3 regions of the Bradyrhizobium sp. WU425 genome follow, and region 3 is predicted to be linked to each of the others. Evidence: predicted binding sites of a transcription regulator. Region 3 holds the regulator's gene; each other region holds the start of a gene.
What was found. Region 3 encodes PhoB, which activates phosphate uptake and scavenging genes when phosphate is short. Its sites were predicted from a motif close to TGTCATNNANCTGTCAT; they were not measured.
Positions count from the first base shown of each region.

Region 1: a site for PhoB is predicted at 6,392-6,408, ahead of BcanWU425_RS23570 (DUF47 domain-containing protein). Genes of this name have one in related genera too.
Region 2: a site for PhoB is predicted at 1,817-1,833, ahead of BcanWU425_RS13950 (UDP-2,3-diacylglucosamine diphosphatase). Genes of this name have one in related genera too.

Region 1 covers NZ_CP088089.1:4,834,182-4,844,747, forward strand. Annotated here, with positions in the region: gene BcanWU425_RS23540 (class I adenylate-forming enzyme family protein) at 1-1,046, opposite strand, end outside; gene BcanWU425_RS23545 (NnrU family protein) at 1,119-1,703, opposite strand; gene BcanWU425_RS23550 (hypothetical protein) at 1,775-2,353, opposite strand; gene BcanWU425_RS23555 (peptide chain release factor 3) at 2,585-4,204, opposite strand; gene sugE (quaternary ammonium compound efflux SMR transporter SugE) at 4,373-4,687, shown strand; gene BcanWU425_RS23565 (inorganic phosphate transporter) at 4,680-5,687, opposite strand; gene BcanWU425_RS23570 (DUF47 domain-containing protein) at 5,703-6,347, opposite strand; gene BcanWU425_RS23575 (branched-chain amino acid ABC transporter permease) at 6,506-7,474, opposite strand; gene BcanWU425_RS23580 (branched-chain amino acid ABC transporter permease) at 7,476-8,339, opposite strand; gene BcanWU425_RS23585 (ABC transporter substrate-binding protein) at 8,412-9,635, opposite strand; gene BcanWU425_RS23590 (ABC transporter ATP-binding protein) at 9,669-10,415, opposite strand; gene BcanWU425_RS23595 (ABC transporter ATP-binding protein) at 10,408-10,566, opposite strand, start outside.
Region 2 covers NZ_CP088089.1:2,934,028-2,944,593, reverse strand. Annotated here, with positions in the region: gene BcanWU425_RS13955 (glycosyltransferase family 4 protein) at 1-967, opposite strand, end outside; gene BcanWU425_RS13950 (UDP-2,3-diacylglucosamine diphosphatase) at 981-1,793, opposite strand; gene thiD (bifunctional hydroxymethylpyrimidine kinase/phosphomethylpyrimidine kinase) at 1,999-2,799, opposite strand; gene BcanWU425_RS13940 (Lrp/AsnC ligand binding domain-containing protein) at 2,929-3,174, shown strand; gene BcanWU425_RS13935 (c-type cytochrome) at 3,199-4,128, opposite strand; gene BcanWU425_RS13930 (CHRD domain-containing protein) at 4,284-4,700, shown strand; gene BcanWU425_RS13925 (cystathionine gamma-synthase family protein) at 4,778-6,073, opposite strand; gene BcanWU425_RS13920 (c-type cytochrome) at 6,363-6,809, opposite strand; gene BcanWU425_RS13915 (xanthine dehydrogenase family protein molybdopterin-binding subunit) at 6,898-9,207, opposite strand; gene BcanWU425_RS13910 (DUF1127 domain-containing protein) at 9,486-9,764, opposite strand; gene BcanWU425_RS13905 (SRPBCC family protein) at 10,050-10,466, opposite strand.
Region 3 covers NZ_CP088089.1:7,593,895-7,604,460, forward strand. Annotated here, with positions in the region: gene BcanWU425_RS36150 (Hsp33 family molecular chaperone) at 1-810, opposite strand, end outside; gene argF (ornithine carbamoyltransferase) at 975-1,910, opposite strand; gene BcanWU425_RS36160 (aspartate aminotransferase family protein) at 1,910-3,112, opposite strand; gene BcanWU425_RS36165 (GcrA family cell cycle regulator) at 3,568-4,080, shown strand; gene phoB (phosphate regulon transcriptional regulator PhoB) at 4,328-5,035, opposite strand; gene phoU (phosphate signaling complex protein PhoU) at 5,058-5,774, opposite strand; gene pstB (phosphate ABC transporter ATP-binding protein PstB) at 5,785-6,606, opposite strand; gene pstA (phosphate ABC transporter permease PstA) at 6,603-7,448, opposite strand; gene pstC (phosphate ABC transporter permease subunit PstC) at 7,453-8,442, opposite strand; gene pstS (phosphate ABC transporter substrate-binding protein PstS) at 8,541-9,554, opposite strand; gene BcanWU425_RS36200 (ATP-binding protein) at 9,698-10,566, opposite strand, start outside.

The DNA.
Region 1 (10,566 bases), 2.8 Mb from region 3:
TCCGTCAACTCGCCCGGCATGATCGTGGACGGCGACGTGGTCTCGGTCGCACCGTAGCAATTCGCCAGCCCGAGGCCGGGAATGATCGCCTTGAGCTTCTCGATGGTGGCAACCGGCATCGGTGCGCCGCCAAAGCCGCCGATGCGCCAGCTCGACAGATCGTAGCTCTCGATATCGGGCTGGAGCAGGCACAGATTGTACATCGCCGGCACCATCACCGTGTAGGTGACGCGCTCGCGCGCGGCGAGCTTGAGATATTCGCCGGCTTTGAACTCCGGCATGATGATCAACGCGCCACCGCAGCAGATCATCGTCGTGATGTTGGCGACCACGCCGGTGACATGGCCGAGCGGCACTGCCGCGATCGAACGGTCGGCCGCCGTCAATTGCAGGCAGGACATGAAGATCATCGAGGAATGGACGATGTTGCAATGGGCCAGCATCGCGCCCTTCGGCTTGCCTGTCGTGCCCGAGGTGTAGAGGATCATCGCGGTGTCCTCCTCGCTCGTCTCGACCGGCGCCGCGGCCGGGGCGTTGTCGATGAGCACCGCGAAATCCGACAGAGCCGGATCGTGGTCGATGGCGATGCGGTCGATCACATCGGGCACGTCCAGTGCGTCCGGCAGCCGCTCCGCAAGTGCCGCCTCGTGGATCAGGATCTTGGCGCCGCAGTCGGCGAGCACATAGGCGATTTCCGGCTTCTGCTGCCGCGTGCTGAGCAGCACCGTGACAAGCCCCTCATGCGCGGCAGCAAACAGCAGCAGCGGGAATTCGACGCGGTTGCCGAGCAGGATCGCGACACGATCGCCGCGCTGCAATCCGAGCTTGCGAAATCCCGCCGCGATCCGCGCAGCCTGCTCAACGGCCTGCCGCCAGCTCAGCCGGACATCGCCTGAGATCAGCGCTTCGCCGTCGGGATTGCGGGCGCAGGCGTCCGCAATCATCGCCCACAGGCTCGATGGCCGATCGCAAAATGCCGGTACCACCCGATCGCCGAAGCGCGCCTCGAACCGCATTGGCGGGATCTGAGAATGCGACCAGTCCATCGGATTGCCCTTGGCTTGTTACTTTCGTTACCTTCCGCGCACGGGCATGCGGTCCTGTCTTGTGCTGATCGGCTAGCCGCCCATCACGGGAACGCCGATGACGACGGGATGGAACGCAAAAGCCAGCGCCAGATAAGCGACGATTCCAACCACGACCGCGATCAGATCGTTGGTGACGCCGCCGACCGGAATCGGCGGACCGCCGCTATCGGTGCGACGCTTCAGCGTGATGCGGTCATACACCGCCCAGCCCAGAAAGGACCCGAACAGGATGATGGAGCCGAGATCGCCATTGGCCAGAAGATGCGCCGCCGCCCACAGCTTGATGCCGGCCAGCATCGGATGCTTCAGCCTCGCATAGATGCGGCCGCGCAGATAGGACGCAACCACCAGGATGACCGCGGGCAGCATCAGCGCGAGCGTGATGTGCTTCAGCGCCTTCGGTGGATACCAGACGTCGATCCAGCCCGTCGCGCGGTAGTGGGCGAAGCCCCAGATGATCAGTGCGAGCCCCGCGAGCGAGGCAAGCGAATAGAGGATCTTGTAGGTCCCCTCGCCCACTCTCGCGATGGCCTGCGCGCGCGCCTCGCGTTTCGTCGTGAGCACATGCGCCGCAAAAAACAGCGCAAGCCCCAGGATCATAACCAGCAGACCCACGAGATTCTCCCCTCAACCAGCGCCCCAGCCCATGGCGTATCATCGATTGGCCGCGGGTCGCAACTGATGCGCTACTTGCTGATCTCGCGATTGTCGACATACCGGATCGCGATCGGCCGCCCGGCGATGGCACCGCCAAGACCGCCGGTGAATTTCAGCGGCAGGCAGGCGTTCAACGATGAATTGATTGCATTAAGATAGGTGGTTCTCGTCTCGGCGGGGACGCCTGCGGTCGCAAAGGTCAGGCGCGGCGGGCCGATCAGGCCGCCCGATTTGTTGAAGCTGAAACGCACGGCGATCTGCATGCCCGCGCGCGCATTGTCCGATGGCGGTGACCAGCAGGTGCGCAGCTCGGCGAAGAGATCGCCGATCGTATCGAGATCGTGATCCGGCTTTTGGTATTTGGCGCGATCGGCGTCCGCTGGCACGCTTTGGATCGTGAGCTGGAGGTTCTGCCCGTAGGAATAGTCGATCTCGGGAATGCATGGACCAGGCTCGAGCGGGCTGCAATAGGACGGCGTGCAGGGCCTGCCGTCGAGAACGCTGCACGGTTCGTGCGAAAACGGAATTGGGTTGATTTGCCGCGGCCGAGCGTCGGCGGCGATCGTCGAGATCGCCAGCAGGAGGAAAACAAGGATGCCGCGCCACATGAAGCGAACTCGCAAGGCCACATGGGTGAACGTGGCATTGCCGTCGGCAACGTCAAGCCTGCGGCTGTTCACATGCGCGCGTCCAAGGACGGTGCCGTCGTCCGGCTTGACCGGGCGACCCAGTACTCCGAGACGTTTGTGATTGAATCGAGAGGCTGCGGCGTACTGGATGCCCCGCTTTCGCGGGGCATGACAGCGGAGGGGGAGTGGCTACAGAGCGCACGAAACGCCCTAGCCCTTCTTCTTGACGTCCTTGACGTTGGTGAACTCGATGCCCTCGGCACGTTCCCTGGTGTAGCCGAGATAGAACTCGTTTCGCGCCAGATAGACGGGATCGCCGTCGACATCGTCGGCGATGCTGGAGGTGTTGGCAGAGATGAAGGTGTCGAGCTTCTTGCGGTCGTCCGAAGAGACCCAGCGCGCAAGCTGGAACTCGCTGACCTCGAATTCGACAGGCAGGGAATATTCCGCATCCAGCCGCGCCTTGAGCACGTCGAGCTGCAGCGCGCCGACGACGCCGACCAATGCGGGCGCGCCGTCGCGCGGGCGGAACACCTGCACAACGCCCTCTTCCGACATCTGCTGAAGCGCTTCCTTCAGCTTCTTCGCCTTCATCGCGTCGGTGAGACGCACGCGGCGGACGATTTCCGGCGCAAAGCTCGGTACGCCGACGAAGTTGAAATCCTCGCCGTCGGTCAGCGTATCGCCGATGCGCAGCGTGCCGTGATTGGGAATGCCGACGACGTCGCCGGCATAGGCCTCGTCCGCGACCGAACGGTCCTGCGCGAAGAAGAATTGCGGGCTGGACAGCGGCATGCTCTTGCCGGTGCGCACGAGCTTCGCCTTCATGCCGCGGCTGAGCTTGCCGGAGCACAGGCGGGCAAAGGCGATGCGGTCGCGGTGATTGGGATCCATGTTGGCCTGGATCTTGAACACGAAGGCGCTCATGCGCGGGTCCGTGGCTTCGACCTTGCGCTGGTCGCTCTCCTGCGCGCGCGGCTCGGGCGCGAACTTGCCGAGCCCTTGCAGCAGGTCGCCGACACCGAAATTGCGCAGCGCGCTGCCGAAATAAACCGGCGTCAGATGGCCCTCGCGAAAGGCTTCGAGCTCGAACGGTTTTGAAGCCGCGGTGACGAGCTCGAGCTCGTCCTTGACCGCCGATACGTCGAGATTGGCGTTGAGCTTGGCGAGCTCGGCGATCTCGATCTGCTGCGCCGCGCCGGTCTTGGCGCCGCCGCCTTCGAGCAGGCGCACGCCGCCATTGACGACGTCGTAGGTACCGAGGAACTCGCGGCCGCGGCCGACCGGCCAGGTCATTGGCGTGGTATCGAGCGCCAGCGTCTTTTCGATCTCGTCGAGCAGCTCGAAGACGTCGCGGCTCTCGCGGTCCATCTTGTTGATGAAGGTGATGATCGGGATGTCGCGAAGACGACAGACCTCGAACAGCTTCCGGGTGCGCGCCTCGATGCCCTTGGCGGCGTCGATCACCATGACGGCGGAATCGACCGCCGTGAGCGTGCGATAGGTGTCTTCCGAAAAGTCTTCGTGGCCCGGCGTGTCCAGCAGGTTGAACACGAGGCCCTCGAACTCGAAGGTCATGACCGAGGTCACGACCGAGATGCCGCGCTCGCGCTCGATCTTCATCCAGTCCGAACGCGTGTTGCGCCGCTCGCCCTTGGCCTTGACCTGGCCGGCCAGATTGATGGCGCCACCGAACAGCAGCAGCTTTTCGGTCAGCGTGGTCTTCCCGGCGTCCGGATGCGAGATGATCGCAAACGTACGCCGCCGCGACACTTCAGCGGCAAGCGAGGAACGGGCCGTCGATTCGGCTGTGGTGGCGATGTCGGACATTGCGGCAGCGTTTGGCAGGGAAAATGAGCCTGATCAAGCCTCATCTGGTGATTGCGGAGCTTTCCGGCCAGCCCCATATCCGGCTCGGATCAGGTTGGGACGGACGGCCTTCCCTTTCTATCAGCACACCAGTCGCGGGGACGACCCTGCCTTGAATGGAGGGTCGTCATGGCCTGGAGCATCCTGTTCGTCGCCGGTCTGCTGGAGGTCTCCTGGGCGATCGGCCTCAAATATACCGAGGGGTTCACCAAGCTCGTTCCGTCGGTCCTCACGCTTGGCGCCATGGCCGGCAGCATCATCCTGCTCGGGCTCGCCCTCAAATCGCTGCCGATTGGAACCGCTTATGCAGTCTGGACCGGCATCGGCGCGGTCGGTACCGCGACGCTCGGCATCATCCTGTTCGGCGAGCCGGCCACCGCATTCCGCCTCGCCAGCATCGGGCTGATCGTCGCCGGGATTGTCGGACTGAAGCTGGTTACCTGAGGAAGATCTTGACCGCCCACCAGCTCAGCGCGGCGACGATGGCCGAGGCCGGCATCGTGATCACCCAGGCATAGACGATCGAGCTGGCGACGTTCCAGCGCACCGCCGAGAGGCGGCGGGCGGCGCCGACGCCGACGATGGCGCCGGTAATCGTGTGGGTTGTCGAGACGGGAACACCGAGGAAGGTCGCCATGAACAGGGTCGCGGCACCGCCGGTCTCGGCGCAAAAGCCCTGCATCGGGGTCAGCTTGGTGATGCGCAGGCCCATGGTCCGAACGATGCGCCAGCCGCCCATCAGCGTCCCCATCGCCATCGCGGCCTGGCACGCGAGCACCACCCAGAAGGGGACGAAGAATTCGCCGCCGAGCTGGCCCTGCGAATAGAGCAGCACGGCGATGATGCCCATGGTCTTCTGCGCGTCGTTACCGCCATGGCCGAGCGAATAGAGCGAGGCGGAGGCGAATTGCAGGATGCGGAAGGCGCGATCCACGGCAAAGGGCGTGGAGCGCACCGAGGCCCAGGAGACGATCGCGACCAGCACCATCGCGAGCAGGAAGCCGACGAGCGGAGACAGCACGATGGCGATGACCGTCTTGGACAATCCGCTCCAGACCGCCGCCGAGAGGCCGGCTTTGGCCACACCGGCACCAAACAAGCCGCCGATCAATGCATGAGACGAGGACGATGGGATGCCGAGTGCCCAGGTCACAAGGTTCCAGACGATGGCGCCGACGAGCGCGGCGAAGATCACCTGAGCATCCACGATCGCGGGATCGATGATGCCGGTGCCGATAGTCTGGGCAACGTGCAGCCCGAACACCATGAAGGCGACGAAGTTGAAGAACGCGGCCCAGAACACCGCGTATTGCGGCCGCAATACGCGGGTCGAGACGATGGTCGCGATCGAATTGGCGGCGTCGTGCAGGCCGTTCAGGAAGTCGAACAGCAGCGCGACGGCGATCAATCCGACCAGGACGGGAAGACCCAACGCAACATCCACGGCGTGGCCCCTGCCCTAAACTTGCTCGATGACGATGCTGTTGATCTCGTTCGCGACGTCGTCGAAGCGGTCGGCGACTTTCTCGAGATGGTCGTAGATCTCTGCGCCGACGATGAAATCCATCGCGTTGCCGCCGCGATGCTTGAGGAACAGTTCCTTCAGCCCGATATCATGGAGATCGTCGACGCGGCCTTCCAGCTTGCCAAGCTCTTCCGTGATCGCGGTCAGCATGGCCACGTTCTGACCGATCTTCTGCATCAGCGGCAGCGCGCGGCCGACCAGATTGGCGCATTCGATCAGAAGCCCGCCGATCTCCCGCATCGGCGGCTCGAAGCTGCGGACCTCGAACAGCATCACGGCCTTGGCGGTCTGCTGCATCTGGTCGATGGCGTCGTCCATCGAGGTGATCAGGTTCTTGATGTCGCCGCGGTCGAACGGGGTGATGAAGGTGCGGCGCACCGCGGTCAGCACCTCACGGGTGATGTTGTCGGCATCGTTCTCGAACTGGTTGACGCGCTGGCAATAGACCGGCGTCTCCTCGCCCCCGTTGAGCATGCTCTGGAGCGCGATCGAGCCCTGGATCACGGTCTGGGCGTGGCGGTCGAACAGGTCGAAGAACCGTTCTTCCTTCGGCAGGAAAGCGCGAAACAATCGCATCATGGGGGAGAGACTACCGGTTGGATGATGGCCTGGCCCAAGCGGGCCGTCATGAAACTGTCATAGACCATTTTCGATCCACGCGCGTGCCACCTCACGCCCGTGGAGCTGGATCATCCACCGCTTTCGCGCGTCAACACATCTTCTATTATATCAATGACTTACAGCGACCGCCGGAAGTAATGCGCGATTTCGCCGATGACGCCACGGCGGAAGGTGAGCACGCAGATCACGAAGATCGAGCCCTGGATCACGGTCACCCATTGGCCGAACCCCGCCAAATATTGCTGCATGGCGATGATCACGAAGGCACCGACCACGGGACCGAAGACGGTTCCGAGTCCGCCGACCAGCGTCATCAGCACGACTTCGCCCGACATCGACCAGTGCACGTCGGTGAGCGAGGCATTCTGCGCCACGAAGACTTTCAGCGCACCGGCAAAGCCGGCCAGCGTGCCCGACAGGACGAAAGCCAGGAACTTGTACTGATCGGTGCGGTAACCCAGCGAGATCGCGCGCGGCTCGTTCTCGCGGATCGCCTTGAGGACTTCGCCGAACGGCGAGTTGATGATGCGGAAGATCAGCAGGAAGCCGGCGAGGAAACCGACCAGCACCACGTAGTAGAGCACGGTGGGCTTGGTCAGATCGAAGACGCCGAACATGCGTCCCTGCGGAATACCCTGGATGCCGTCTTCGCCATGGGTGAACGGCGCCTGGAGGTAGATGAAGTACAAGAGCTGCGACAGCGCCAGCGTGATCATCGAGAAATAGATGCCCTGGCGGCGGATCGAGATATAGCCCGTGATGAGCGAGAGCACGAAGGCACCGGCGACCCCGACGAGGATGCCGAGTTCCGGCGGCAGCGCCCATACTTTCAGCGCATGCGCGCTGCAATAGCCGGCCGTGCCCAGGAACATCGCATGGCCGAAGGACAGCAAACCGCCGTAGCCGATCAGCAGGTTGAAGGCGCAGGCGAGCAGCGCGAAGCACAGCGCCTGCATCACGAAGAACGGGTAGACCCCCGTGAATGGCACCGAAGCCAGCAGCAGCGCCATCACCACGAACACGATCATCTCGTCGCGGATCGCGCGCGGGGTTACCGGCAGCGTGTCGTCCGTCAAGGCTGTCATATCAGGCCGCCCTTCCCGTCAATCCCGTTGGCTTCACCAAGAGCACCAGCACCATCAGCACGAACACGACGGTGTTGGAGGCCTCGGGGTAGAAATATTTGGTCAGGCCTTCGATCACACCGAGCGCGAAGCCGGTGATGATGGAGCCCATGATCGATCCCATGCCGCCGATCACGACCACCGCGAACACCACGATGATGAGGTCGGCGCCCATCAACGGCCGCACCTGGTTGATCGGCGCCGACAGCACGCCGGCGAGCGCTGCAAGGCCGACACCGAGGCCGTAGGTCAGCGTGATCATGCGCGGCACGTTGACGCCGAAGGCGCGCACGAGCGTCGGGTTTTCGGTGGCGGCGCGCAAATAGGCGCCGAGCCGCGTCTTCTCGATCAGGAACCAGGTCGCGATGCAGACCACCAGCGAGAAGATGACGACCCAGCCGCGATAGACCGGCAGGAACATGAAGCCGAGATTCATGCCGCCCTTGAGCTGGTCCGGAATGGCGTAAGGCAGGCCGGAGGAGCCGAAATAGTTCTGAAACACGCCCTGCACGATCAGCGCAATGCCGAAGGTCAGCAGCAGGCCGTAGAGATGATCCAGCCCGGTCAGCCATTGCAGCATGGTCCGTTCCAGGATCATGCCGAAGATGCCGACGATAACAGGCGCAAGCAGCAACGCCCACCAGTAGTTGATGCCGCCGAGGTTCAGCAGGAAGTAGGCGACGAACGCGCCCATCATGTAGAGCGCGCCATGGGCGAAATTGATGATGTTGAGCATGCCGAAGATCACGGCAAGCCCGAGACTGAGCAGCGCGTAGAACGAGCCGTTGATCAGTCCTACCAGTAGCTGAGCGTAAAGAGCCTGCATCGATCCCGCACCTGGTCCCTTCGGCGTTCCCTGAAAGTCGCCCGCAGGCCTGATGGCCTGCGGGCGGTTAGCTTACTTCTTCAAGAGCGCGCACTTGCTCTCGGACAGCGGCGTGAAGGCCTGGTCGCCCGGCACCGTGCCGACCAGCTTGTAGAAGTCCCACGGTCCCTTGGACTCGGAGGGCTTCTTCACCTCGAACAGATAGGCATTGTGGATGGTGCGGCCGTTGGGCTGGATCTCGCCCTTGCCGAACAGATCGTCTTCCGTCGGCATCGACTTCATCTTCTCGACGACCTTGACGCCGTCATGCGGGTTGCCGCCGAGCGCTTCCAGTGCCTTGAAATAGTGACGCACGCCCGCATAGACGCCGGCCTGCACCATGGTCGGCGGCGCGTTGTTCTTCATCTTCTCGGCGAAGCGCTTCGAGAACGCCCGGGTCTGGTCGTTCATGTCCCAGTAGAAGGTCTCGGTGAAGTTGAGGCCCTGTGCGGTCTCGAGCCCGATCGCCTTGACGTCGGTGAGGAACAGCAGCAGCGCCGCGAGCTTCTGGCCGCCCTTGACGATGCCGAACTCGGCCGCCTGCTTGATCGTGTTGGTGGTATCGCCGCCGGCATTGGCAAGGCCGATGATCTTGGCCTTGGAAGCCTGCGCCTGCAGCAGGAAGGACGAGAAGTCCGGCGTGTTCAGCGGGTGCTTGACGCCGCCGACCACCTTGCCGCCATTTGCGGTAACGACAGCGGTGGTGTCGCGCTCCAGCGCCGCGCCAAAGGCGTAGTCCGCGGTCAGGAAGAACCACGTGTCGCCGCCGGCCTTCACCAGCGCCTGGCCGGTGGTGTGGGCAAGCATGTAGGTGTCGTAGGTCCAGTGCACCGTGTTGGGCGAGCACTGCGCGTTGGTCAAATCCGAGGTCGCCGCGCCCGAGTTGATATAGACGCCGTTCTTTTCCTTGATGACGTTGTTGACCGCGAGCGCCACGCCGGAATTCGGCACGTCGACGATGAGGTCGACCTTGTCGACGTCGAACCATTGCCGCGCGATCGCGGTGCCGATGTCGGGCTTGTTCTGGTGATCACCCGAGATGATGTCGATCTTCCAGCCCTTCGCAGCCAGACCGGAATCTTCAATGGCCATCTGCGCGGCGAGCGTCGAGCCCGGCCCGCCAAGATCGGCATAGAGCCCGGACTGATCGGACAGCGCGCCGATCTTGACGGTCTTGTCCTGCGCGAAGGCTACGCCCGCGGTGGTCACGGCCAGCGCCGTGCCGAGCAGAAACGACGCAATCGACTTTGTCATCATGCTACTTCCCTATGAATCTTCTTGTTGGCAGTTCTAGACACCGAGATAGGTGTGGAGCTTGTCCATGTTGGCGGCGAGCTCCGCATTGGAAAATCCGTCAATGATCTTGCCGTGCTCGACCACGTAATAGCGGTCAGCGACAGTGGATGCGAACCGGAAGTTCTGCTCGACCAGGAGGATCGTAAAACCCTCCTTCTTGAGCCGCGCAATGGTGTGGCCGATCTGCTGGATGATGACGGGCGCGAGACCCTCCGTCGGCTCGTCCAGCATCAGGAAGTTCGCGCCGGTGCGCAGGATGCGCGCGATCGCGAGCATCTGCTGCTCGCCGCCGGAGAGTTTGGTTCCCTGGCTGTTGAGCCGTTCCTTCAGGTTCGGAAACAGATCGAAGATCTGCTCGAGCGGCAATCCGCCGGGACGCACCACCGGTGGCAGCAGCAGGTTCTCGCGGACATCGAGGCTGGCGAAAATTCCCCGCTCTTCCGGGCAGAACGCGATTCCCATCCGCGCGATCTTGTCCGAGGTCGTGCGGATGATGTCCTGGTTATTGAACTTCACCGAGCCGGTGCGCTTGCCGATGATGCCCATGATCGACTTCAGCGTGGTGGTCTTGCCGGCGCCGTTGCGCCCGAGCAGGGTGACGACCTCGCCCGCGTTCACGTCGAAGTTGATCCCGTGCAGGATGTGGGACTCGCCGTACCAGGCTTCGAGGTTGCGGACCTGGAGGAGGTTGCCGCCGCTCGCGGCCTTTGCGGGAGCTTCCGCCGTTGCAGTCTCAGCCATGACCGGCTCCCAGATAGGCTTCCTTGACGCGTTCGTCCTTGGTGAGCTCGCTGTAATGGCCTTGCGCCAGCACCTGGCCGCGCGTCAACACGGTGATGATGTCGGAGAGATTGGCAACGACGCTCAGATTATGCTCGACCATCAGGATGGT
Region 2 (10,566 bases), 3.2 Mb from region 3:
AAGCCCGGGCCGAGGCCTCCCAGGTGTAGTTGGCGGCGAATTCCACGCAGTCCTGCCGGCAGATATCCAGCGCGGCGAAGCAGGCGCTGCGCAGATCGTGATCGAGCGCGCCGACCGGCGCATCGCCGATCATGTCGCGGGGCCCCTTCACCGGAAACGCCGCGACAGGCAGGCCGCTCGCCAAGGCTTCGAGCAGAACGAGGCCGAACGTGTCGGTCTTGCTCGGAAACACGAAGACATCGGCGGCCGCGTAGATGTCCGCCAGCTCCTCGCCATGCTTTTCGCCGAGGAAGATCGCGTCCGGATAGGCCTCCTCCAGCGCGACACGCGCCGGGCCGTCACCGACGATCACCTTGGTGCCGGGCAGCTCGAGGTCGAGGAACGCCTCGAGATTCTTCTCCACCGCGACCCGACCGACCGAGAGGAACACCGGCGCCGGCAGGCAGAGATCGATCGCGCGGGGATGGAACAGATGGGGGTCGACGCCGCGCGGCCACAGCACGACATTGTCGAAGCCGCGCTCGGTCAGCTCACTGGCGAGCGCCGGCGTCGCCGCCATCACGGCGCGGCTGGGGCTATGGAATCGGCGCAGCGCCCGCCAGATCAGCGAGCCCGGCACCGGCACGCGGGCGCGGACATATTCGGGAAAGCGGGTGTGGAAGCTGGTCGTGAAGGGCAGCTTGCGCTGCCGGCAATAGCGGCGGACCATCAGGCCGATCGGCCCCTCCGTCGCGATGTGGATGCTGTCCGGGCGCGCCTCTTCGATCAGCTTCGCGATTCTGCCCGGGCGCGGCATGGCCACCCGCACGTCCCGATAGCTCGGCATCGCAAAGGTGCGGAACCATTGCGGCGTCAGGAACGAGAATTCGACGTCGAGACTTTTGGCGGCGTCGGCAAGCTTGGTCAGCGTCCGAACCACACCGTTGACTTGCGGGTGCCAGGCGTCGGTCGCGACCAGGATGCGCATCAGGCTGCCCTTGTCATGCGGCTTTGGCTGCGATCTGCGGGACCTGTGCCGGCTTCTCGGCCTGGTTCGCCCAGGTGATGATCTCGAAATGGCCCTCGTCGTGCTCGACCAGTGCCGTGCAGCTCTCGACCCAGTCGCCGCAATTCATGTAGCGGATGCCGCCCTCGTCGCGGATCACCGCGTAGTGGATGTGGCCGCAGATCACGCCGTCGGCGTCGTGGCGCCGCGCTTCGGCGGCGAGCGCCTGCTCGAACGCGCCGATATAGTTGACCGCGTTCTTGACCTTCTGCTTGGCCCATTGCGACAGCGACCAATAGGGCACCTTGAACATGCGCCTAAAGAAGTTGACGAAGCGATTGAGCTGGATCGCGAAGTCGTAGGCCTTGTCGCCGAGATGGGCGAGCCAGCGTGCGTTCTGCACCACGAGGTCGAAGATGTCGCCGTGGATGACGAGATAGCGCTTGCCGTCCGCGCCGGTGTGGACGGTGTTCTCGACCACGTCGATGCCGCCGAAATGCGTGCCGTAATAGTTGCGCAGGAACTCGTCGTGATTGCCGGGGATGTAGATGACCTTGGCGCCCTTGCGCGCCTTGCGCAAAAGCTTCTGGACGAGGTCGTTATGCGATTGCGGCCAATGCCAGCTCGATTTCAGCGCCCAGCCGTCGACGATATCGCCGACGAGATAGATCGTGTCGGCATCATGGAAACGCAGGAAATCGAGCAGAAGATCGGCTTGAGAACCGCGGGCTCCGAGATGAACGTCGGAGATGAACAACGTGCGAAAGCGCCGCTCCGGGCTCTCGTCACTCACATCGTAACTTCCCATGCGCCAGCCTGTAACAATGTCCCGTGACAGGGGGATGACCAATTGAACCTTTGAGGCACCTTAGGATACGAATCGCGCTTGCCTCGCCCACCCGCGAATATCAGTCGCATGCGACAATCAGGCGACATGGCGTCGCAGCGCCCTCCGCAAGAACCCGGAGCTGCATGGCGGGAGGGACTAGCGGTGGCGCGCTCGCGACCGGCGGTCAGTAAAATTTATGGAAATGATGGATCGGGCCGTGTCCGTGGCCGACGCTGAAGCGGTCGGCGGCGGCGATCGCCGCGCTGATCCAGGTCTTGGCGTTGCGCACGGCGCGCTCGAGATCCTCGCCTCTGGCGAGCCCTGCGGCGACCGCCGAGGACAGCGAGCAGCCGGTGCCATGGGTGTTGCTTGTGGCAACGCGCGGCGCGGCGAGCGCGATCGTGGTGCTGGCATCGACGAGATAATCGATACTCTCGGCGCCCTCGCCGTGGCCGCCCTTGATCAGGACCGCACGACAGCCGAGCGCCAGCAGCCGGCGCCCCTGGCTTTCGATCTCGGCCTCGCTGGCCGCGACCGGCTCGTCGAGCAGAGCCGCGGCCTCGGGCAGATTGGGTGTGATCACCGAGGCCAGCGGCATCAGCTTGATGCGCAGGGCATCGACGGCATCGGACGCGAGCAGGCGATCGCCCGACGTCGCCACCATCACGGGATCGAGCACGATACGCCCGGGCGCCCAGCGCGACAGCGCGGCCGCGATCGCATCGATGCTGGCGGCTTGCGCCACCATGCCGATCTTGACCGCGCCGACCTCGAGATCGGAAAACACCGCGTCGATCTGCGCGGTGACGAATTCGGCGGGCACGGCGTGAATGCCGGTGACGCCGCGGGTGTTCTGCGCCGTCAGCGCCGTGATGGCAGAAGCGCCAAAAACGCCGAGCGCGGCAAAGGTCTTCAGGTCGGCCTGGATGCCGGCGCCGCCGCTCGAATCGGAGCCGGCAATGGTCAGCGCTACGGGTGTCGTCATGGGGCGCTCTTCAGCGTTTTCGAAGCCATGGCCCGTCCTAGCGCGCCTCTCCCAGCCCAGCAAGTTCGCTTGCTAAATCCGGCCGGGTTTGGCCTATTAGCCGTCAGATATGCTTTCGGAGTGACCGCGATGGTTCCCTTTTTCGTCCAGATCAAATGCAAGCTCGGCCAATCCTATGTGGTCGCCAATGCGCTTGCCGAAGCCGAGATCGCCTCCGAGATCTATTCCACGGCCGGGCAATACGACCTGCTGGTGAAGTTTTACGTCGACAACGACACCGATATCGGCCACTTCGTCAACGAGAAGGTGCAGGTGCTGCCCGGCATCCAGGACACCCTCACCATCATCACCTTCAAGGCGTTTGGCGCGAGTTGACCGTCCGAAAAAGGGCAGGCCCGATCAGGTGCCGCCCTCCTTGCGCTTGGGACGCGGCGGACCGTCCACCGGCGGCAGCGACTTGAGATAGTCCGCCATCGCCGCGAGATCGTCGTCCGGCAGTTGCGAGGTGTTCTTGATCACCCGCGTCATCGCGCCGCCGACGCTGTCGCCGTCGGGCAATTCGCCGGTCTTCAGGAAATAGGCAATATCCTTCGCGCTCCACTCGCCAAGGCCCTTCTGGGTGATGTTGGGCACCCATCCCTCGCCTTCCGGATTGGGGCCTCCAGCGAAGCGTTGTGCGGCGGTGATGCCGCCAAGCGCGTTGCGCGGGCTGTGGCATTCCGCGCAATGGCCAAAACTGTTGACGAGATAGGCGCCGCGATTCCACTGCGGTGACTTCGCGCTGTCGGGGACGAAGGGCTTGTCGTCCAGAAATAAGAATTTCCAAATGCCGACGTTACGCCGGATGTTGAACGGAAAGCGCACATCGTGGTCGCGCACCTTGCCTGCGACGGCCGGCAGCGTTTTCAGGTACGCAAAGAGATCGAGCACGTCCTCGCGCCTGGCGTGCTGATAGGACGTATAGGGAAAGGCCGGAAAATAATGCCCTCCGTCCGGCGAGACCCCGTGCATCACCGCATTGACGAATTCGGCATCGTTCCATTTGCCGATGCCATCGGTCGGATCGGACGAGATGTTCGGCGCGTAGAACGTTCCGAACGGCGACTTGATCGCGACGCCGCCGCCGAGCCTGAGACGATCGGGCTGGTCGGGGACGGCATGGCATGAGGCGCAGCCGCCGGCGTTGAACATCACCTGGCCATTGGCAAGATCAGGGACGCGGGCAGGCGCGGTGCCGACGGCCGCCTCCACCGGCGCGCTGAGCCACCAATAGACGCCGGCTGTGGCGAGTGCGGCGAGCAGCGCCACGGAGATTGTTCGTCGCAACATGCGGTCCTTTCGTCATCGCGGCGAAGCTTATGACCGATGTCCTCGCGGCTCCAGCCACGAAGAATTTAGCCCACCGCGGCCTGAAACGGGAATAAACTGCAATGCCGGCTGTTGGAAGTTTGGCAGCCCAAACGGGTTCAGCAGGGAGAAAAATCATGAACAAGATCGTCATCGCCATGTCAGTGCTTGGCGCCGTTGCTTTTGCGGGTTCGGCCAGCGCGGAAAAGCTGAAAGCAACGCTCGACGCCAAGTCGGAGGTCCCCGCAACGACCAGCAGCGGCACCGGAACGGCCGATCTGGATTACGACGCCGCCAGCAAGAAGCTGTCCTGGAAGGTCACCTATTCCGGCCTGTCCGGCCCTGCCACCGCCGCGCATTTCCACGGACCTGCCGAGCCCGGCAAGAACGCCGGCGTTGCGATCCCGATCCCAGGCGCTGCGACCAGCCCGGCCGAGGGCTCGGCGACGCTGACCGACGCGCAGGCCGCCGATCTGCTCGGCGGCAAACTCTACGTCAACATCCACACCGCGGCCAATCCGGGGGGCGAGATCCGTGGTCAGGTGACGAAGTAAGCTTCGCACAGACCAACAAAAGGGGCGGCTGCTTGCGCAACCGCCCTTTTCGATTCCGCGTAGCGCTGGCGCAGGCGTCACACCTCAGGTTCGGCTGCGTTCAGCGCCTGCGCGAGGTCGGCGATCAAATCCGACGGGTGCTCGATGCCGATCGACAGCCGGATCGTGGAATCGAGCACGCCGATCTTCCGGCGGATGTCGGCGGGGACGCCGGAGTGGGTCATGGTGGCAGGCAGGCTCGCAAGCGACTCCGTTCCACCAAGGCTCACCGCCAGCTTGAGGATTTGCAGCGCGTTGAGGAATTTCATGGCGGCGGCCTTGCCCCCGACGATGTCGAACGAGAACGTGGACCCTGCCCCCGAGCATTGCCGCGCAAACACAAGTCCGTCCGGCGACGCCGCGTCGTGATGACCGAGATAGTGCACCTTGGCCACTTTGGGATGATCGCGCAGATAGTCCGCCACGAGGCGCGCATTCGCATCCGCCTTTTCCATGCGCAGGCTCAGCGTCTCGAGCGAGCGGTTGATCATCCAGCAGGAATGCGGATCGAGCTGGGTGCCGATGGCGCCCCGCAGCGCCTTGATGCCTTTCACCACCGCCTTCGCGCCGAGCGCGGCGCCCGCGATCAGATCTGAATGACCGCCGACATATTTCGTGAGCGAGTACAGGGAAATATCGGCGCCGTGCTCGATCGGTCGCTGAAACACCGGCCCGAGCAGCGTATTGTCGCAGGCGATGATCGGAACGTGTCCTTGGGTCTTTCCGATGCTCTCAGCGACACGCCGCATCATCGCGATGTCGACCAGCCCGTTGGTCGGGTTGGCCGGGGTCTCGATCAGGATCATCGAAATCCGGCCCTTGCGCATGGCCTCCTCCGCGGCTTGGCTGACCACGGCTTCATCGACGCCATCGGCGAAGCCGACGGCGCCGATCGACAGACGCGCAAGCGTATTCGTCAGCAGCGTTTCGGTGCCGCCGTAAAGCGGCTGGGAGTGCAGAATGACGTCGCCGGGGCGGACGAACGCCAGGATCGTGGTCGCGATGGCCGCCATGCCGGATGAGAACAGCGCACAGCTCTCGGTGCGCTCGTAGATCGCGAGCCTGTCCTCGACGATTTCGCTGTTGGGGTGATTGAAGCGCGAATAGACCAGGCCCGCGCCCATTCCTTCCGGCGGCTCGCGCCGGCCGGAGACGAAATCGAAGAAGTCCTGCCCGTCCTCGGCCGTCTTGAACACGAAGGTCGAGGTCAGGAACACCGGCGGCTTGACGGCGCCTTCCGACAATTGCGGATCATAGCCATAGGTCAGCATCAGCGTTTCCGGATGCAGCATATGGTTGCCGATGTGCGTCTTAGACGGGAACGGTTTTACCATGGCTTGTCTCGCTGTTGCTGATTGAGGCGCTCGCCGCGGGTTGGAACTCCTGATGTCGTGACGCAGTCAGGAGCGAGATGCGTCAGCGTCAAAAGCTCACGCCAATGCCGCGGCGGCTGGAGCAAAGATAGCTGCTCCGGTAGCGATCCGTCAGGCCTTGCGGATAGAATTTCCAGCAGCGCTGCGCGCCGACATGAAAAAAGCGGCTGCTTTCGCAACCGCTTTTTCCCGATTCCCAGTAGCCCGGATGGAGCGAAGCGCAATCCGGGCTACGAATCTTTTTCTTCCGTCAACCGTTCTTCACACGAAACGTCTCGTGGCAGCCGCCGCATTCCTTGCCGACCGCGGGGAAATTCGCCTTGAGCGAGTCGAGATCCTTGATCTTGCCCTTGGCCTCGCCGACGACCTTGGCGAAGCTCGCGACCTTCGCATCGAACCCGGCCTTGTCCTCCCAGATCTTCGGCGAGGCGCTGTAGTCGCCCTCGGGCTTCATACCCTTTGCGCTCGCCGGAAACAGGTGCGGCAGCTTCTTGGCGGTGTCCTCGAACTGCGCCAGCGCGCTGTCCACAGTGGCCTGATCATAGGGCTTCTCGCCCTTGACCATGGCCGCCACTGCGCCGGCGTTCTTGCCGTTGCCCTTCATGAGAGTCTGCACTTCCTTGACGGAATCCTGTTGTGCCCAAACCGCGCCCATACCGAGCAGGAGCGCGCCCCCAACCACCAACACTCGCTTCATTCGCAAAATCCCTTTCCTTGATGCAGGATCGTGCTGACCCCTCAATGGGCCAACACCGCTCGGCAGATTTCATTCCCGTGGAAGATTGTCACAGGCTGTGACGGCGATGGTGCTCGTTGATGGCGATCCACACCCGTTCCGGGGTCGCCGGCATGTCGATGTGGTCGATCTTGTATTCGCGCCAGAGCCCGTCGACGATGGCGTTGACGACCGCCGGGCAGGACCCGATCGCACCGGCCTCGCCCGCGCCCTTCACCCCCAGCGGATTGGTCTTGCAGGGAACGTTGGCGGTCTCGAACACGAAGGCCGGCCCGTCCGCCGCGCGCGGCAGCGCGTAGTCCATGAAGGTCGCGGTGACGAGCTGGCCATCGCCCGCGCCATAGACCACCTGCTCCATCAACGCCTGGCCGATGCCCTGCATGGCGCCGCCATGGACCTGGCCGGCCAGCAGCAGCGGATTGAGCGTCATGCCGAAATCGTCGACGATCACGTAGTTGACGATTTTGATGATGCCGGTGGCCGGATCGATCTCGACCTCGGCGACATGGGTGCCGTTGGGATAGGTGCCGTCGGCGCTGGCGAAGGTCGCGCTCGCGTTCAGCTTCGAGGGATCCGCGCCGGGCCGCTTGGCGAGATCAGTGAACGAGATCGAGCGGTCGGTGCCGGCGATGCGCACGATGCCGTCGGTGATCTCGAGGTCGCCGGCGCTGGCTTCCAGCGCCTGGGCCGCGATTTCCTTCAGCTTCTGCCCGAGCTCGCGGGTCGCGCGCTCGACGCTGACACCGCCCGACGGGATCGAAGCCGAGCCGCCGGTGCCGAGGCCCGTGGCGATCATGTCGGTGTCGCCCTGGTGGACGTGCACGCGCTCGGGCGCCACGCCGAACTGCTCGGCAACGATCTGCGCATAGGCGGTCTGGTGGCCCTGCCCGCTCGACTGGGTGCCGATCAGGACCGTGATATCGCCATTGGGGTCCATCCGCACATTGGCGGTCTCCTCGCCCATGGTGCCGCAGACCTCGACATAGCTCGCAAGTCCGATGCCGCGGATCAGGCCGTTCTTCTTGGCCGCCTTGGCGCGCTTGCCAAACTCCTTCCAATCGGCGATCTCCATCGCGCGCTTCAGATGCGCGGCGAAGTCGCCGGAATCGTAGACTTTGCCGGTCGCGGTCTTGTAGGGCAGCGCCTTCGGCTGGATGAAATTCTTGCGGCGGATGGCATCCACCGTCATGTCGAGCTTTCGCGCGCAGGCGTCCACGAGACGTTCGATGACGTAAGCAGCCTCGGGCCGCCCGGCGCCGCGATAGGCATCGACCGGCACGCTGTTGGTGAAGATGGTGCGCACCCGGCAGTGGAACGCCTGGATGTCGTAGAGGCCCGGCAGCATGCCGGCGCCGCCATGCGGGATATAGGGCCCGAAGGTCGACAGATACGCGCCCATGTCGCCCATCAGGTCGCAATCCATCGCCAGGAACTTGCCGTCCTCGGCCAGCGCCATCTTCGCGGTGGTGACGTTGTCGCGGCCCTGCGCGTCGCCCATGAAATGCTCGGTACGGTCGGCGGCCCATTTCACCGCCTTCTTCAGCTTTCGCGCGGCGACTGCCAACAGGGCGTATTCCCGATAGGGAAACAGCTTGGTGCCGAAGCCGCCGCCGACGTCGGGGCAGATCACCCGCATCTTGTCGGTCGGAATGTTGAGCACGTTCTGGCAGAGGATATCGCGCAGGCGATGGCTGCCCTGGCTGCCGACCGTCAGCGTCAGATGGTCGCGCTTGGCGTCGTATTCGCACACCGCCGCGCGCGTCTCCATGAAGTTCGCGACCACGCGCGGATTGACGATCGAGATCTCGGCCACCGCATGCGCTTTGGCAAACGCCGCTTCGGTCGCTTTCTTGTCACCGATCGAGACGTCGAACAGCACGTTGCCGGGCTTGTCCGGCCAGACCTGCGGCGCGCCCTTCTTCACGGCATTGACGACACCGGTCACCGCCGGCAGCGGGCTCCATTTGACCTCGATCGCCTCGATCGCGTCGCGGGCCTGGTCGATGGTCTCGGCGACCACGAAGGCGATGGAATCGCCGACATGGCGCACTTCGTCCTTGGCGAGGATCGGGTAAGGCGGCCCGGTGAAGGGATCGGTCTCGAGATTGAACAGGCAGGGCAGATTGCCGAGATCCCCAACGTCATCGGCGGTCAGGATCAGCGCGACGCCGGGAAGGGTGCGGGCGCGGCTCGCATCGATGGTGTATTTGGCATGCGCATGCGGCGAGCGCAGCATCAGGGCGTGAAGCACGGCCTGCGGCGCATAATCGTCGGTATAGCGGCCCTTGCCGCGGATGAGCGCGTCATCCTCCTTGCGCAACACGCTTTGGCCAACGCCAAACTTGATGGGAGCCGCCATTTTTCTCGTCCCGTTTCTCATGGTTGTTTTGCCGGCATATTGCCGTGGAAAAACTGGCAAGGCAAACGGGTTTAGCCATGCGAAAACCGTCCAGCGCCCTCACCTGTCAGAGCAGGATGGAACGGGAGCGCCGCAACTCGGTCATTTCGCCGTGAGGAACGGTCCGCTTGATGGCATGATAGTTGCCGAACCCGCCCGCAGTGCACGCCTGAGAACAAGCAGCCGTGCTGACGGCTGCTTGCTCGCAAAGCGCATCTCCGCTTCGGATGGCTCATCAGTTACATCCCCCCGCGGCTCCATAGATCTCTGGCGTGATCCCTCAGCCTATCGATAGCCCGTTCCGGCGAGATGTAGTCGATCTCGCCGCGCGTCAGGCCGATATCCATCAGCTCCCGGTCACTCAGGTCCCGCAAGGCGATTTGTGGGCCCTGCCGCCAGCGCCAGTCCTGGAGCGCACGCCAGTATCGCGCGAGCAAGCCTGGGATGCTCCACGTCGAGGCAAGCTCGAGGGGGAGCCTCTCCGGCTCGGATGTCATGATCGTCTGTTGGGGTGGCATGGGACGCTCCTGCTGTTGTGCCGGCAGGGAAGCGTGGCCAAACAAAAGGCCCCGTCCGATGCCGGCGGGGCCTGGTGAAAAGATGTCGTCGTCGAATTTCTAGCGCGCGACTCCTTCCACGGCCCGGCCGAAGCGGGTCATGTGGTTGCGGTTGAGTTTGCGCACTGATTTGATCATGCGCTGCGATTACCATAGCAATCGCGCAAAATCAAGAGATGTGTGGAGGTCGGTTGCACCCTGGAAGCGAGCCCCTTACTCTGGCGCTTTCTTGCCCCTACACACGCCTCAGGACTTCGTCTGCTTCGCTTCCACGTATCGTGCGAAGTTGTCGAGGATTGCCTGCCAACCGCCTTGCTGCTGCTCGACCGAGTGCGTCGATTCGCCATCGAAGACCACGCGAACCAGAATGCCCTTCGGGCCGGGCACAAACTCGACTTCGGCATTTCGCTCGCCGAACGCGTATTCGATACGCTTGTGCTCGACGATTTTCGTGTAGGTACCGGCGAAGTCAAAGCCCATGCTGCCGTCCTTGGCCTCCATGCGCGATGAGAAGACACCGCCTTCTCGCAGGTCGACGGTCGCCTTGGTCGTATGCCAGTCGTCGGACGCGGCGTTCCACTTCATGATGTCGGCAGGCGTCGTATAAGCGCGCCAGACCTGATCGATAGGGGCTGCTACGTTGGTTTCGACGGTGATCCTCATAAACAGTGCTCCTGGTTCGAATTTTGCCGGCTCGAGGTGACGGCATCACGTCAATTGTGCAGGGTCCATCCGCCGCACTTCCGAGATGTGTCCATCCAAG
Region 3 (10,566 bases):
CAGGCGGTAGAGCAGCCGCTCCCCGGACAGCTCCGGATCGATCAGCTCAACGTCTTCGACGGTCTCGATCAGCGAGCGTGCCTCGACCCAGGCATCGTCTTCAGCGACGGCGTGCACTTCGACGCCTTCGGGCGCATCGCCGGGATGCAGATCGGCCTGCCGCGCACGCTCGGGCGCCTTCGGCAGGAACTGCATCAGCATGCCGCCAGCACGCCAGCGATGCTTGCCGCCGTCGTTCGAACGCCATTCCTCGCCGACAGCGAGACGCACGCGTGTCGGGATCTGCTCGGAGCGCAGGAAATATTCGTGAGCGGCGTCTTCGAGGCTGCCGCCGTCGAGCGCGACCAGGCCCTGGTAGCGGCTCATGTCGGGGCCTTGGTCGATGGTCATGGCGAGATGACCGTGGCCCAGCAGCGCGCCGGAATGCGTGCCAGTATCTTTGGCCTCGCCGAGGCGCGCGGCGTCGTAGCGCGCATAGGCGCGCAGGCGATCCGGCGCCTGATAGTCCACGACCAGGAACGACACCGGACCGTCGGTCTGGGCCTGGAGAATGAAGCGGCCCTCGAACTTCAGCGAGGAGCCAAGCAGCGTGGTCAGCACGATGGCCTCGCCGAGCAGCTTGCCGACCGGCGCGGGATAATCGTGCTTGGTCAGGATTTCGTCGAGCGCCGGACCAAGCCGCACCAGCCGACCGCGCACATCGAGCGCGTCGACCTCGTAAGGCAGCACGGCGTCATCGATCGGAACCGCGGATGGCGCGCGAACCGGGCCTTCAGGCCCGGTTTTCATATCAGGGGATTGGGAAACCATGGCGCTTTATCTGGGGTCGGAAGGCGGAATTGGAAGGGGGTGAGGGCTGGGGTCCGGAATGCAGAACGGATCGTACGCAAGCAGGGCAAATTCAGCGTCGTCCTGGCGAAAGCCAGGACGACGATGAAGACCTACTTCGCCGGCACGGCGGATACCGGCCCGGATTACTTCACCGCGTCGAAGCACCAGGCCAGAATGCCCTTCTGCGCGTGCAGGCGGTTTTCGGCCTCGTCGAACACGACGGATTGTGGACCGTCGATCACCTCGTCGGTGACCTCCTCGCCCCGATGGGCGGGCAGGCAGTGCATGAACAGCGCATCCGGCTTGGCAAGCGACATCAGCTGCGCATTGACCTGATAGGGCTTGAGCACGTTGTGGCGGTGCTCGCCTTCCTTGTCGCCCATCGACACCCAGGTGTCGGTCACGACACAATCGGCGCCGCGCACGGCGGCTTCGGCATCCGTGCCGAGCATGATCGGCGCGCCCGTCGCCTTGATGAAGTCGCGCATCGCCTTTTTCGGCGCGAGCTCCGGAGGCGTCGCGACATTGAGCTGGAACTTGAAGCGCTCGGCGGCGTGCGCCCAGGAGGCGAGCACGTTGTTGTCGTCGCCGGTCCAGGCCACGGTCTTGCCCTCGATCGGGCCGCGATGTTCCTCGTAGGTCATGAGGTCCGCCATCACCTGGCAGGGATGCGAGCGGCGCGTCAGGCCGTTGATGACGGGCACGGTGGCGTTTGCCGCAAGCTCCAGCAGCGCATCGTGATTGAGAATGCGGATCATGATGGCGTCGACATAGCGCGACAGCACGCGCGCGGTGTCGGCGATGGTCTCGCCGCGGCCGAGCTGCATTTCGGCGCCGGTGAGCATGATGGGCTCGCCGCCGAGCTGGCGCATGGCGACGTCGAAAGACACCCGCGTCCGCGTCGAGGGGCGCTCGAAGATCATCGCCAGGGTCTTGCCTTCGAGCGGCCTGACCGGCTGATGCGCCTTCTGCTTCGCCTTCATCGCGGAGGACGCAGCGAGCATGCGCTTGAGCTCCGACAGCGGCAGCTCGTTGATATCGAGGAAGTGCTTCGGTGTTTTATCGGGCGACTTGCTCATCAGCTTGCCGCCCGCTTGTTGCCGGACAACGCGGTGCAGGCGCGCTCGAGCCGCCCGACGCTGTCCTCGATCTCGGCTTCGGTGACGATCAAAGGCGGCAGGAAACGCACGACATTGTCGCCGGCACCGACGGTGAGCAGCTTTTGGTCGCGCAAGGCTGCAACGAGATCGCCGGAGGGCACCACGGCCTTGATGCCGATCAGGAGGCCCTCGCCGCGCACTTCGCTGACGACATCGCCGTGTCGGTCGATCACGGAGGCGAGCTTCTGCTTGAGCAGCAGCGACATCCTCTGCACGTGGTCGAAGAAGCCGGGCTTGAGCATGACGTCGAGCACGGCGTTCGCAGCCGCGATCGCGAGCGGATTGCCCCCGAAGGTCGAGCCGTGCGAGCCCGGCGTCATGCCGGACGCCGCTTCCGCGGTCGCAAGGCAGGCGCCGATCGGGAAGCCGCCGCCGAGCGCCTTGGCCAGCGACATCACGTCGGGTTCGACGCCAAGGCGGCGGTACGCGAACAGATCGCCGGTGCGGCCCATGCCGGTCTGCACCTCGTCGAAGGCGAGCAACAGACCCTTCTCGTCGCAGAGCTGGCGCAACGCCCTCAGGAAGGCGGGCGTTGCCGAACGCACACCGCCCTCGCCCTGGATCGGCTCGATCAGGATGCCGGCGGTCTGCGGACCGATTGCCTTTTTCACGGCATCGAGATCGCCATGCGCAACCTGGTCGAAGCCCTCCATCGGAGGGCCGAAACCTTCGAGATATTTTGCCGATCCCGTTGCGGCCAGCGTCGCCAGCGTGCGGCCATGGAAGGCGCCTTCGAAGGTGATCATGCGATAGCGGTCGGGATGACCCTTTGCGGCGTGATAACGGCGCACGACCTTGATCACGCATTCCAGCGCTTCGGCGCCGGAATTGCAGAAGAACACGAAATCCGCGAAACTTTCATTGCACAGGCGCGCGGCGAGCTTTTCGCCGTCCGGGCTCTGGAACAGATTCGACATGTGCCAGAGCTTGGTGGCCTGCTCCTGCAACGCCGCGACCAGCGCCGGATGGGCATGGCCGAGCGCATTCACCGCCACCCCGGAGGTGAAATCGAGATAGCGCTCGCCATTGGTCGCGATCAGCCAGCAGCCTTCGCCACGCTCGAAACCAAGGTCGGACCTGGCGAAAACGGGGAGCAAATGCGGCGCTGCGCTGTTAGTCATGATGGTCACTTGAATGTTGCGGACGGAGTGAGCGTGCATTGCGCAACGCACCATCGACCGGCCCGGAAAACGAAACGTGCCGCCTCTTGAGGGCGGCACGTGCGACTATCTTAGGCCTGGTGAAACGGGTGTCAATGCCGCCCGGAAAGCCTCGCGAAACGCTGAATCCGTAGTCTTGCGGTGCCGATTTTGCGGGATTTGGCCACGGAACATGTGGAAGCGAGTCGGCGGACTCTTGCGCGGGAGTCACGCCATATTGTAGCGTTTGGATTGTCAGATACGACATCTCGTGCAGTGGTTCTGATCTTTAAGTCCTTATGTACCGGCGTAAACGTTCGGGCGTTCAAGACGCGCCCGGCGAGCCTTAAGGGATTCTGGCGGCACGGGTTTTTGAAGGCTTAGGCATTCGCTGCGAGGCCCCAGGATGGCTGGCGCGCAGCGAGGGAAAGGGTGCAATGACGGTTTTGACCTGGTCCGATGATCGCGTCGAGCAGCTGAAAAAGCTCTGGGAGGCCGGACTTTCGGCCAGCCAGATCGCGGCGGAGCTCGGCAATGTGACCCGCAATGCCGTGATCGGCAAAGTGCACAGGCTCGGCCTTTCGGGCCGCGCCAAGAGCCCATCATCGGCAGCGCCGCGGCCGCGCAAGGCGCGCCCCGCGCAGCACATGATGCGGGTGAGCCGCCCGATCTCGCGCGGCAACACCGCGCTGGCGCAGGCCTTCGAGGTGGAGGCTGAGCCGGATCCGGTCACCTATGACAACGTGGTGCCGATGAGCCAGCGGCTGTCGCTGCTGGAATTGAACGAGGCGACCTGCCACTGGCCGGTCGGCGATCCCTCGAGCCCGGACTTCTTCTTCTGCGGTGGAAGGGCGCTGTCCGGACTGCCCTATTGCGCCCAGCACTCGCGCGTTGCGTACCAGCCGGCGTCGGATCGGCGCCGCGCACCGGTGAAGCCGGGTCCGCGGTAATCACGGCAAGTCGTCGCGCGAAGACGATTCAACAATTTCAGCGTCGTCCCGGCCTAGTGCGCAATTGCGCACGGGGGGCCGGGACCCATACTCCGAGCACGCAATAATCGTGCGGAAGGGGTCACTCCGAGTCTTCGCCAAACCACGTTCGGTGGTTATGGGCCCGGATCAGCGCTCGCTTCGCTCGCTTGTCCGGGACGACGGCTGAGAATGCAGGGACAACTCGCCAACAAACAAGCCTGCAACCCTACACCTGCTCCGCCTTGGCAAACCGATCATCCAGCGCGTAGCCGGCGCCGCGGACGGTGCGGATCGGGTCCTGCTCGCGGCCGAGATTGAGCAGCTTGCGCAGGCGGCCGATATGCACGTCGACGGTGCGCTCGTCGATATAGATGTCGCGACCCCAGACGCTGTCGAGCAGTTGCTCGCGCGAGAACACGCGCCCCGGATGCTCCAGGAAGAACTCCAGCAGGCGATATTCGGTCGGACCGAGATCGATCGGCCGGCCCGAGCGCGCCACGCGGCGCTTGTCGCGGTCGAGCTCGATGTCGCCAAAAGCAAGCACCGTCGCGAGCCGCTCCGGGCTTGCGCGCCGCAGCAGGCCTTTCACGCGCGCCAGCAGCTCCGGCACCGAGAACGGCTTGACGATGTAATCGTCGGCGCCGGTCGCAAGACCCCGCACCCGCTCGCTCTCCTCGCCGCGCGCGGTGAGCATGATGATCGGGAGCTGCTTGGTCTCGGGACGGGTGCGAAGCCGCCGGCACAATTCGATGCCTGACAGGCCCGGCAGCATCCAGTCGAGCACGATCAGATCGGGGATGTGCTCCTTGAGGCGGGTGTCGGCGTCGTCGCCGCGCATCACCGTCTCGACGTCATAGCCGTCGCCTTCGAGGTTGTAGCGGAGAAGCTCGGTCAGGGCTTCCTCGTCCTCAACCACCATAATGCGTGCGCCCATCGGGTCGTCGCTCCCTAAGTCTTCAGGTGTTCGGTACCGTGTTGGCGAAGGTCGTCATGTCGCCCTTCGGCCGCTTGTCGGTGATGGCCTGGCCCTCGATCATGTAGAACACGGTCTCGGCGATGTTGGTGGCGTGGTCGCCGATCCGCTCGATGTTCTTGGCGCAGAACATCAGATGGATGCAGAACGAGATGTTGCGCGGATCCTCCATCATGTAGGTGAGGAGCTCGCGGAACAGCGAGGTGCAGATGGCGTCGACCTCCTCGTCGCCCTTCCAGACCGCCATCGCCGCCGGCAGATCATGCGCGGCATAGGCGTCCAGCACCGACTTGACCTGCTGCTGCACGAGGTCGGTCATGTGCTCGAGGCCGCGGAACAGCTTGAGCGGATGGAAGTCCGTCTCCAGCGCCGCGACGCGCTTGCCCATGTTCTTGGCGAGGTCGCCGATGCGCTCGAGATCGGTCGCGACGCGCATGGCGCCGACGATCTCGCGCAGATCGACCGCCATCGGCTGGCGGCGGGCGATGGTGAGCACCGCACGCTCCTCGATGCGCTTCTGCAGCGCGTCGAGCTCGGTGTCGATGGCGACGACGCGCTGGCCGAGCGGGACGTCGCGGCGGATCAGCGCGTCGACGGACTCGACGATCATGCGCTCGGCGATGCCGCCCATCTCGGCGACCAGGCGAGTGAGTTCCTGGAGGTCGGTGTCGAAAGCCTTTGCGGTATGTTCAGAACCCATGTCGCGTCTCCTAGCCGAACCGGCCGGTGATGTAATCCTGCGTGCGCCGATCTGACGGCGACGTGAAGATCTTGCTGGTGTCGTCGAACTCTATCAGCTCGCCGAGATACATGAAGGCGGTCTTGTCGGAGACGCGCGCCGCCTGTTGCATGTTGTGGGTGACGATAGCGATCGTGTAATCCTCGGACAGCTCCTGGATCAGCTCCTCGACCTTGGCGGTCGAGATCGGGTCGAGCGCCGAACAGGGTTCGTCGAACAGGATCACCTCGGGCCGCACCGCGACGGTGCGGGCGATGCAGAGGCGCTGCTGCTGGCCGCCGGAGAGCGACAGGCCGGAGGCGTTGAGCTTGTCCTTGACCTCGTTCCACAGCGCGCCGCCGCGCAGCGCCTTCTCGACGCGGCCGTCCATCTCGGACTTCGAGATCTTCTCATAGAGACGGATGCCGAACGCGATGTTCTCGTAGATCGTCATCGGGAACGGCGTCGGCTTCTGGAACACCATGCCGACGCGGGCGCGCAGCAAATTGAGGTCCAGCCTGGGGTCGAGGATGTTGGTCTGATCGAGCATCAGCTGACCGGTGGCGCGCTGGCCGGGATAGAGGTCGTACATCCGGTTGAAGATGCGCAGCAGGGTCGACTTGCCGCAGCCCGACGGTCCGATGAACGCCGTAACGCGGTTGGCGCCGAGCGTCAGGTTGATGTTCTTCAGCGCATGGTGCTCGCCGTAATAGAAGTTCAGGTTACGCACGGTCACCTTCGGGGGCGCCTCGGGCAGCACCGCCGCGTGCGGCAGTCCACCGGACGCGCTCATCGACACGGAAAGATCACTCATTTTGCGGTCCTCTCGGCGCCAAGGATGCGCGCGAAAATATTAAGGGCAAGAACGGTCAGGGTGATGAGCAGCGCCCCGCTCCAGGCCAACTGCTTCCAATAGGCATAGGGGCTCTGCACGAAGTTGTTGATGGTCACAGGCAGGTTCGCCATCGTCTTGTTCAGGCCGAGGCTGAAGAACTGGTTCGATAGCGCGGTGAACAGCAGCGGCGCGGTTTCACCGGCGACGCGAGCGGTCGCGAGCAGCACGCCGGTGATGAGACCCGATCGGGCAGCCCGATAAGCGATCCGCTTGATCACCAGCGAACGCGGCAGGCCGAGCGCCGAGGCCGCCTCGCGCAACGCGTTCGGCACCAGCAGCAGCATGTCCTCGGTCGTGCGCAGCACCACCGGGATCACGATGACCGCGAGGGCGAGCGAGCCTGCGATCGCCGAGAAGCCGCGCATCGGCACCACCACGGCGCCGTAGATGAACAGGCCGATGATGATCGAGGGCGCCGAGAGCAGGATGTCGTTGATGAAGCGGATCACCGAGGTCAGCCGGTCGTTGCGGCCGTATTCGGCGAGATAGGTGCCGGCGAACATGCCGAGCGGCGCGCCGATGCCGACGCCGATCACGGTCATGATCAGCGAGCCGACGATGGCGTTGAGCAGACCGCCCTCGTTCGATCCCGGTGGCGGCGTGTTCTCGGTGAACAGCTGGACATTGAGTCCCGCCAGCCCGTTGTAGAGCAGCGTGATCAGGATCAGCGCGAGCCAGGTGACGCCGAAGGCGGTTGCGGCGATGCAGAGCCCGCGGACGACGATGTCCTTGCGGCGTCGGCGTGAATAGATCGGATTCATGGCGCTAATTCCCCGCCTTCTTTTCCAGCCGCATCAGCATCAGCCGCGCCGCTGCGAGCACGAAGAAGGTCAGAACGAACAGCAGGAGGCCGAGCAGGATCAGGCCGGATTGGTGCAGGCCGTCGCTCTCGGCGAACTCGGATGCGATCGCCGCCGAGATCGTGGTGCCCGGCGCAAAGATCGATGACGAGATCCGGAACGAGTTGCCGATGATGAAGGTCACCGCCATGGTCTCGCCGAGCGAGCGGCCCAGCGCCAGCATGATGCCGCCGATGACGCCGACCCGGGTGTAGGGGATCACCACGCTGCGGACGACTTCCCATGTGGTGCAGCCGACGCCGTAGGCGGCTTCCTTCAGGACCGGAGGCACCGTCTTGAACACGTCGACCGAGATCGAGGTGATGAAGGGCAGCACCATGATGGCAAGGATCAGCGCGGCATTGAACAGGCTGAGATAGGACGGGGGACCTGCGAAGATCGCGCCCAGCACGGGAACGCCGTCGAAGATCTTGATCATGAAGGGCTGGAACGTGTTGGCCAGGAACGGACCCAACACGAAGAAGCCCCACATGCCGTAGATGATCGAGGGAATACCGGCGAGCAGCTCGATTGCCATGCCGATCGGGCGGCGCAGCCATTGCGGGCAGAGCTCGGTGAGGAAGATCGCAATGCCGAGACCCACGGGAATGGCGATCAGCATCGCGATGAAGGAGGTGACGAGCGTGCCGTACATCGGCCCGAGCGCGCCGAGCACCGGCGGATCTGCGGAGGGCGCCCAGCGCTGCGTCCACAGGAAGGAGACGCCGTATTCTTTCATCGCCGGGAAAGCGCCGACGATCAGCGAAATGATGATGCCGCCGAGGATCAGAAGCACCGAGATCGCGGAGAGCCGCGTAATCCAGTAGAAGGTAACGTCGCCGAGCTTGAACGCGCTCAAGGCCTTGGCGCGGTCATACGGTCCGGCGTCGTCGATTACATCGCTCTGAACGGCCATCTCTGCCACGCCGATCCCCTGTACCAAATAGTATACGTTTTTTGTTGGTCCGTGCCCCGGATGTAGCGCAGCGCATCCGGGGCACGAGCGTCGCGAACCTAGCTCTTGATGTCGGCAGCCCAGGTCTTCTCGATCAGCTGAACGACCGGATCCGGCATCGGGATGTAGTCGAGCTCTTCAGCCGCCTTGCCGCCGCTCTTGAAGGCCCAGCGGAAGAACTTGATGGCTTCCTGCGAGGCCGCCTTGTCGGTGGCGTCCTTGTGCATGAGGATGAAGGTCGCCGCCGTGATCGGCCAGGATTTCTCGCCGGGCTGGTCGGTCAGGATGACGTAGTAGCCGGGAGCCTTGGCCCAGTCGGCGTTGGAGGCGGCCGCCTGGAAGGCTTCGACGGTGGGCTGCACAGGCTTGCCGGCCTTGTTGATGAGACCGGTGTAGGTCAGCTTGTTCTGCTTGGCATAGGCGTACTCGACATAGCCAATCGAGTTCTTGGTCTGGCTGATGTTGCCGGACACGCCTTCATTGCCCTTGGCGCCGACGCCGACCGGCCACTCGACCGCGGTACCCTCACCGACCTTGCTCTTCCAATCCGCGCTGGCCTTGGCGAGGTAGTTGGTGAAGTTGAAGGTGGTGCCCGAACCGTCCGAACGGCGGACCACGGTGATGGCCTCCGAGGGCAGCTTCACGTTCGGGTTGAGCTTCTTGATCGCGGCGTCGTCCCATTTGGTGATCTTGCCGAGATAGATGCTGGCCAGCGTCTCGCCGTCGAACACCAGTTCACCGGGCTTCACGCCCTCGATGTTGACGACGGGCACGATGGCACCCATCACCATCGGCCACTGGACGAGGCCGTCCTTCTCGAGCTGCTCGGCCTTGAGCGGCGCATCGCTGGCGCCGAAGGTCACGGTCTTGGCCTGGATCTGCTTAATGCCGCCGCCGGAGCCGATCGACTGGTAGTTCAGACCGTTGCCGGTCTCCTTCTTGTAGGCGTCGGCCCATTTGGAATAGATCGGGAACGGGAACGTCGCGCCGGCTCCGGTGATGTCGGCAGCAAAGGCCGCCGTCGTCGATGCGGCGACCATGCCAGCAGCGACGAGTGTTTTGAGGAAATTCATGCTGGTCTCCATACAGGGGAGCGAAGCGCCATCCGCGCCCGATCGCGCTCCCCGTGCCGCCCCTTTAGGAGCGGACAGCTGAGCTTTTACGAAGGTTTGGTGACAGTCGGATGACAGTGTTAAGCAGCTGAAATCGCTGGAATTTAGCTCAGAGCCGCAGGCTTGCCCTGGGGAAAACAGGCGGTGAAAGTGGCGCCCTGTTTGGGCACGCTTTCGATCAAAAGCCGGCCGCGATGACGGTTAAGAATATGTTTCACCAGCGACAATCCCAGGCCGGTGCCGCCCTGCGAGCGGCTGTCGCCGACATCGACCCGGTAGAAGCGCTCGGTCAGCCGCGGCAGGTGCTCCGGCGCGATGCCGGGGCCGAAATCCCGGACCAGCACCCGGATTTCCTGAGTTCCATCAGGGGCCGCGCCTGATATCAGCGACACGATAATGCGTCCACCGGAGGCGCCGTATTTGAGCGCGTTCTCGATCAAATTCTCGAACAGGCGGAGCAACTCCTCGCGGTCCCCCGCGATCAGCACCGGGGTCTCGGGCAGCTGGGTCTCGACCTCGACCTGGCGTTCCCGCGCCAGCGGCTCGAGCCCATCGGCGACCTGCAAGATGATCGGCAGCAGGTCGACCAGGGTGTCGGGCCGCACATGGGCCGACAGCTCCACCCGCGACAGCGACAAGAGATCGTCGATCAGGCGCGCCATCCGGGTGGCTTGGTTGTGCATGATGCCGAGGAAGCGCTCGCGCGCCTTGGGATCGTCCTTGGCCTGGCCCTGGAGCGTGTCGATGAAGCCGGACAGCGCGGCCAGCGGCGTGCGCAGCTCGTGGCTGGCATTGGCGACGAAATCGGCCCGCATTTCCTCGACCCGGCGCAGCGGCGTCTGGTCGTGAAAGGTCATCAGCATGCATTTGTCGGCGCCGCCAAAGGTGGTCGGCACCGGCACCGGCGTGATGGTCAGCTCCATCCAGCGATCGACCGGGACATGGTCGAGATAGGTCGCGCGCCGCGGCTCGG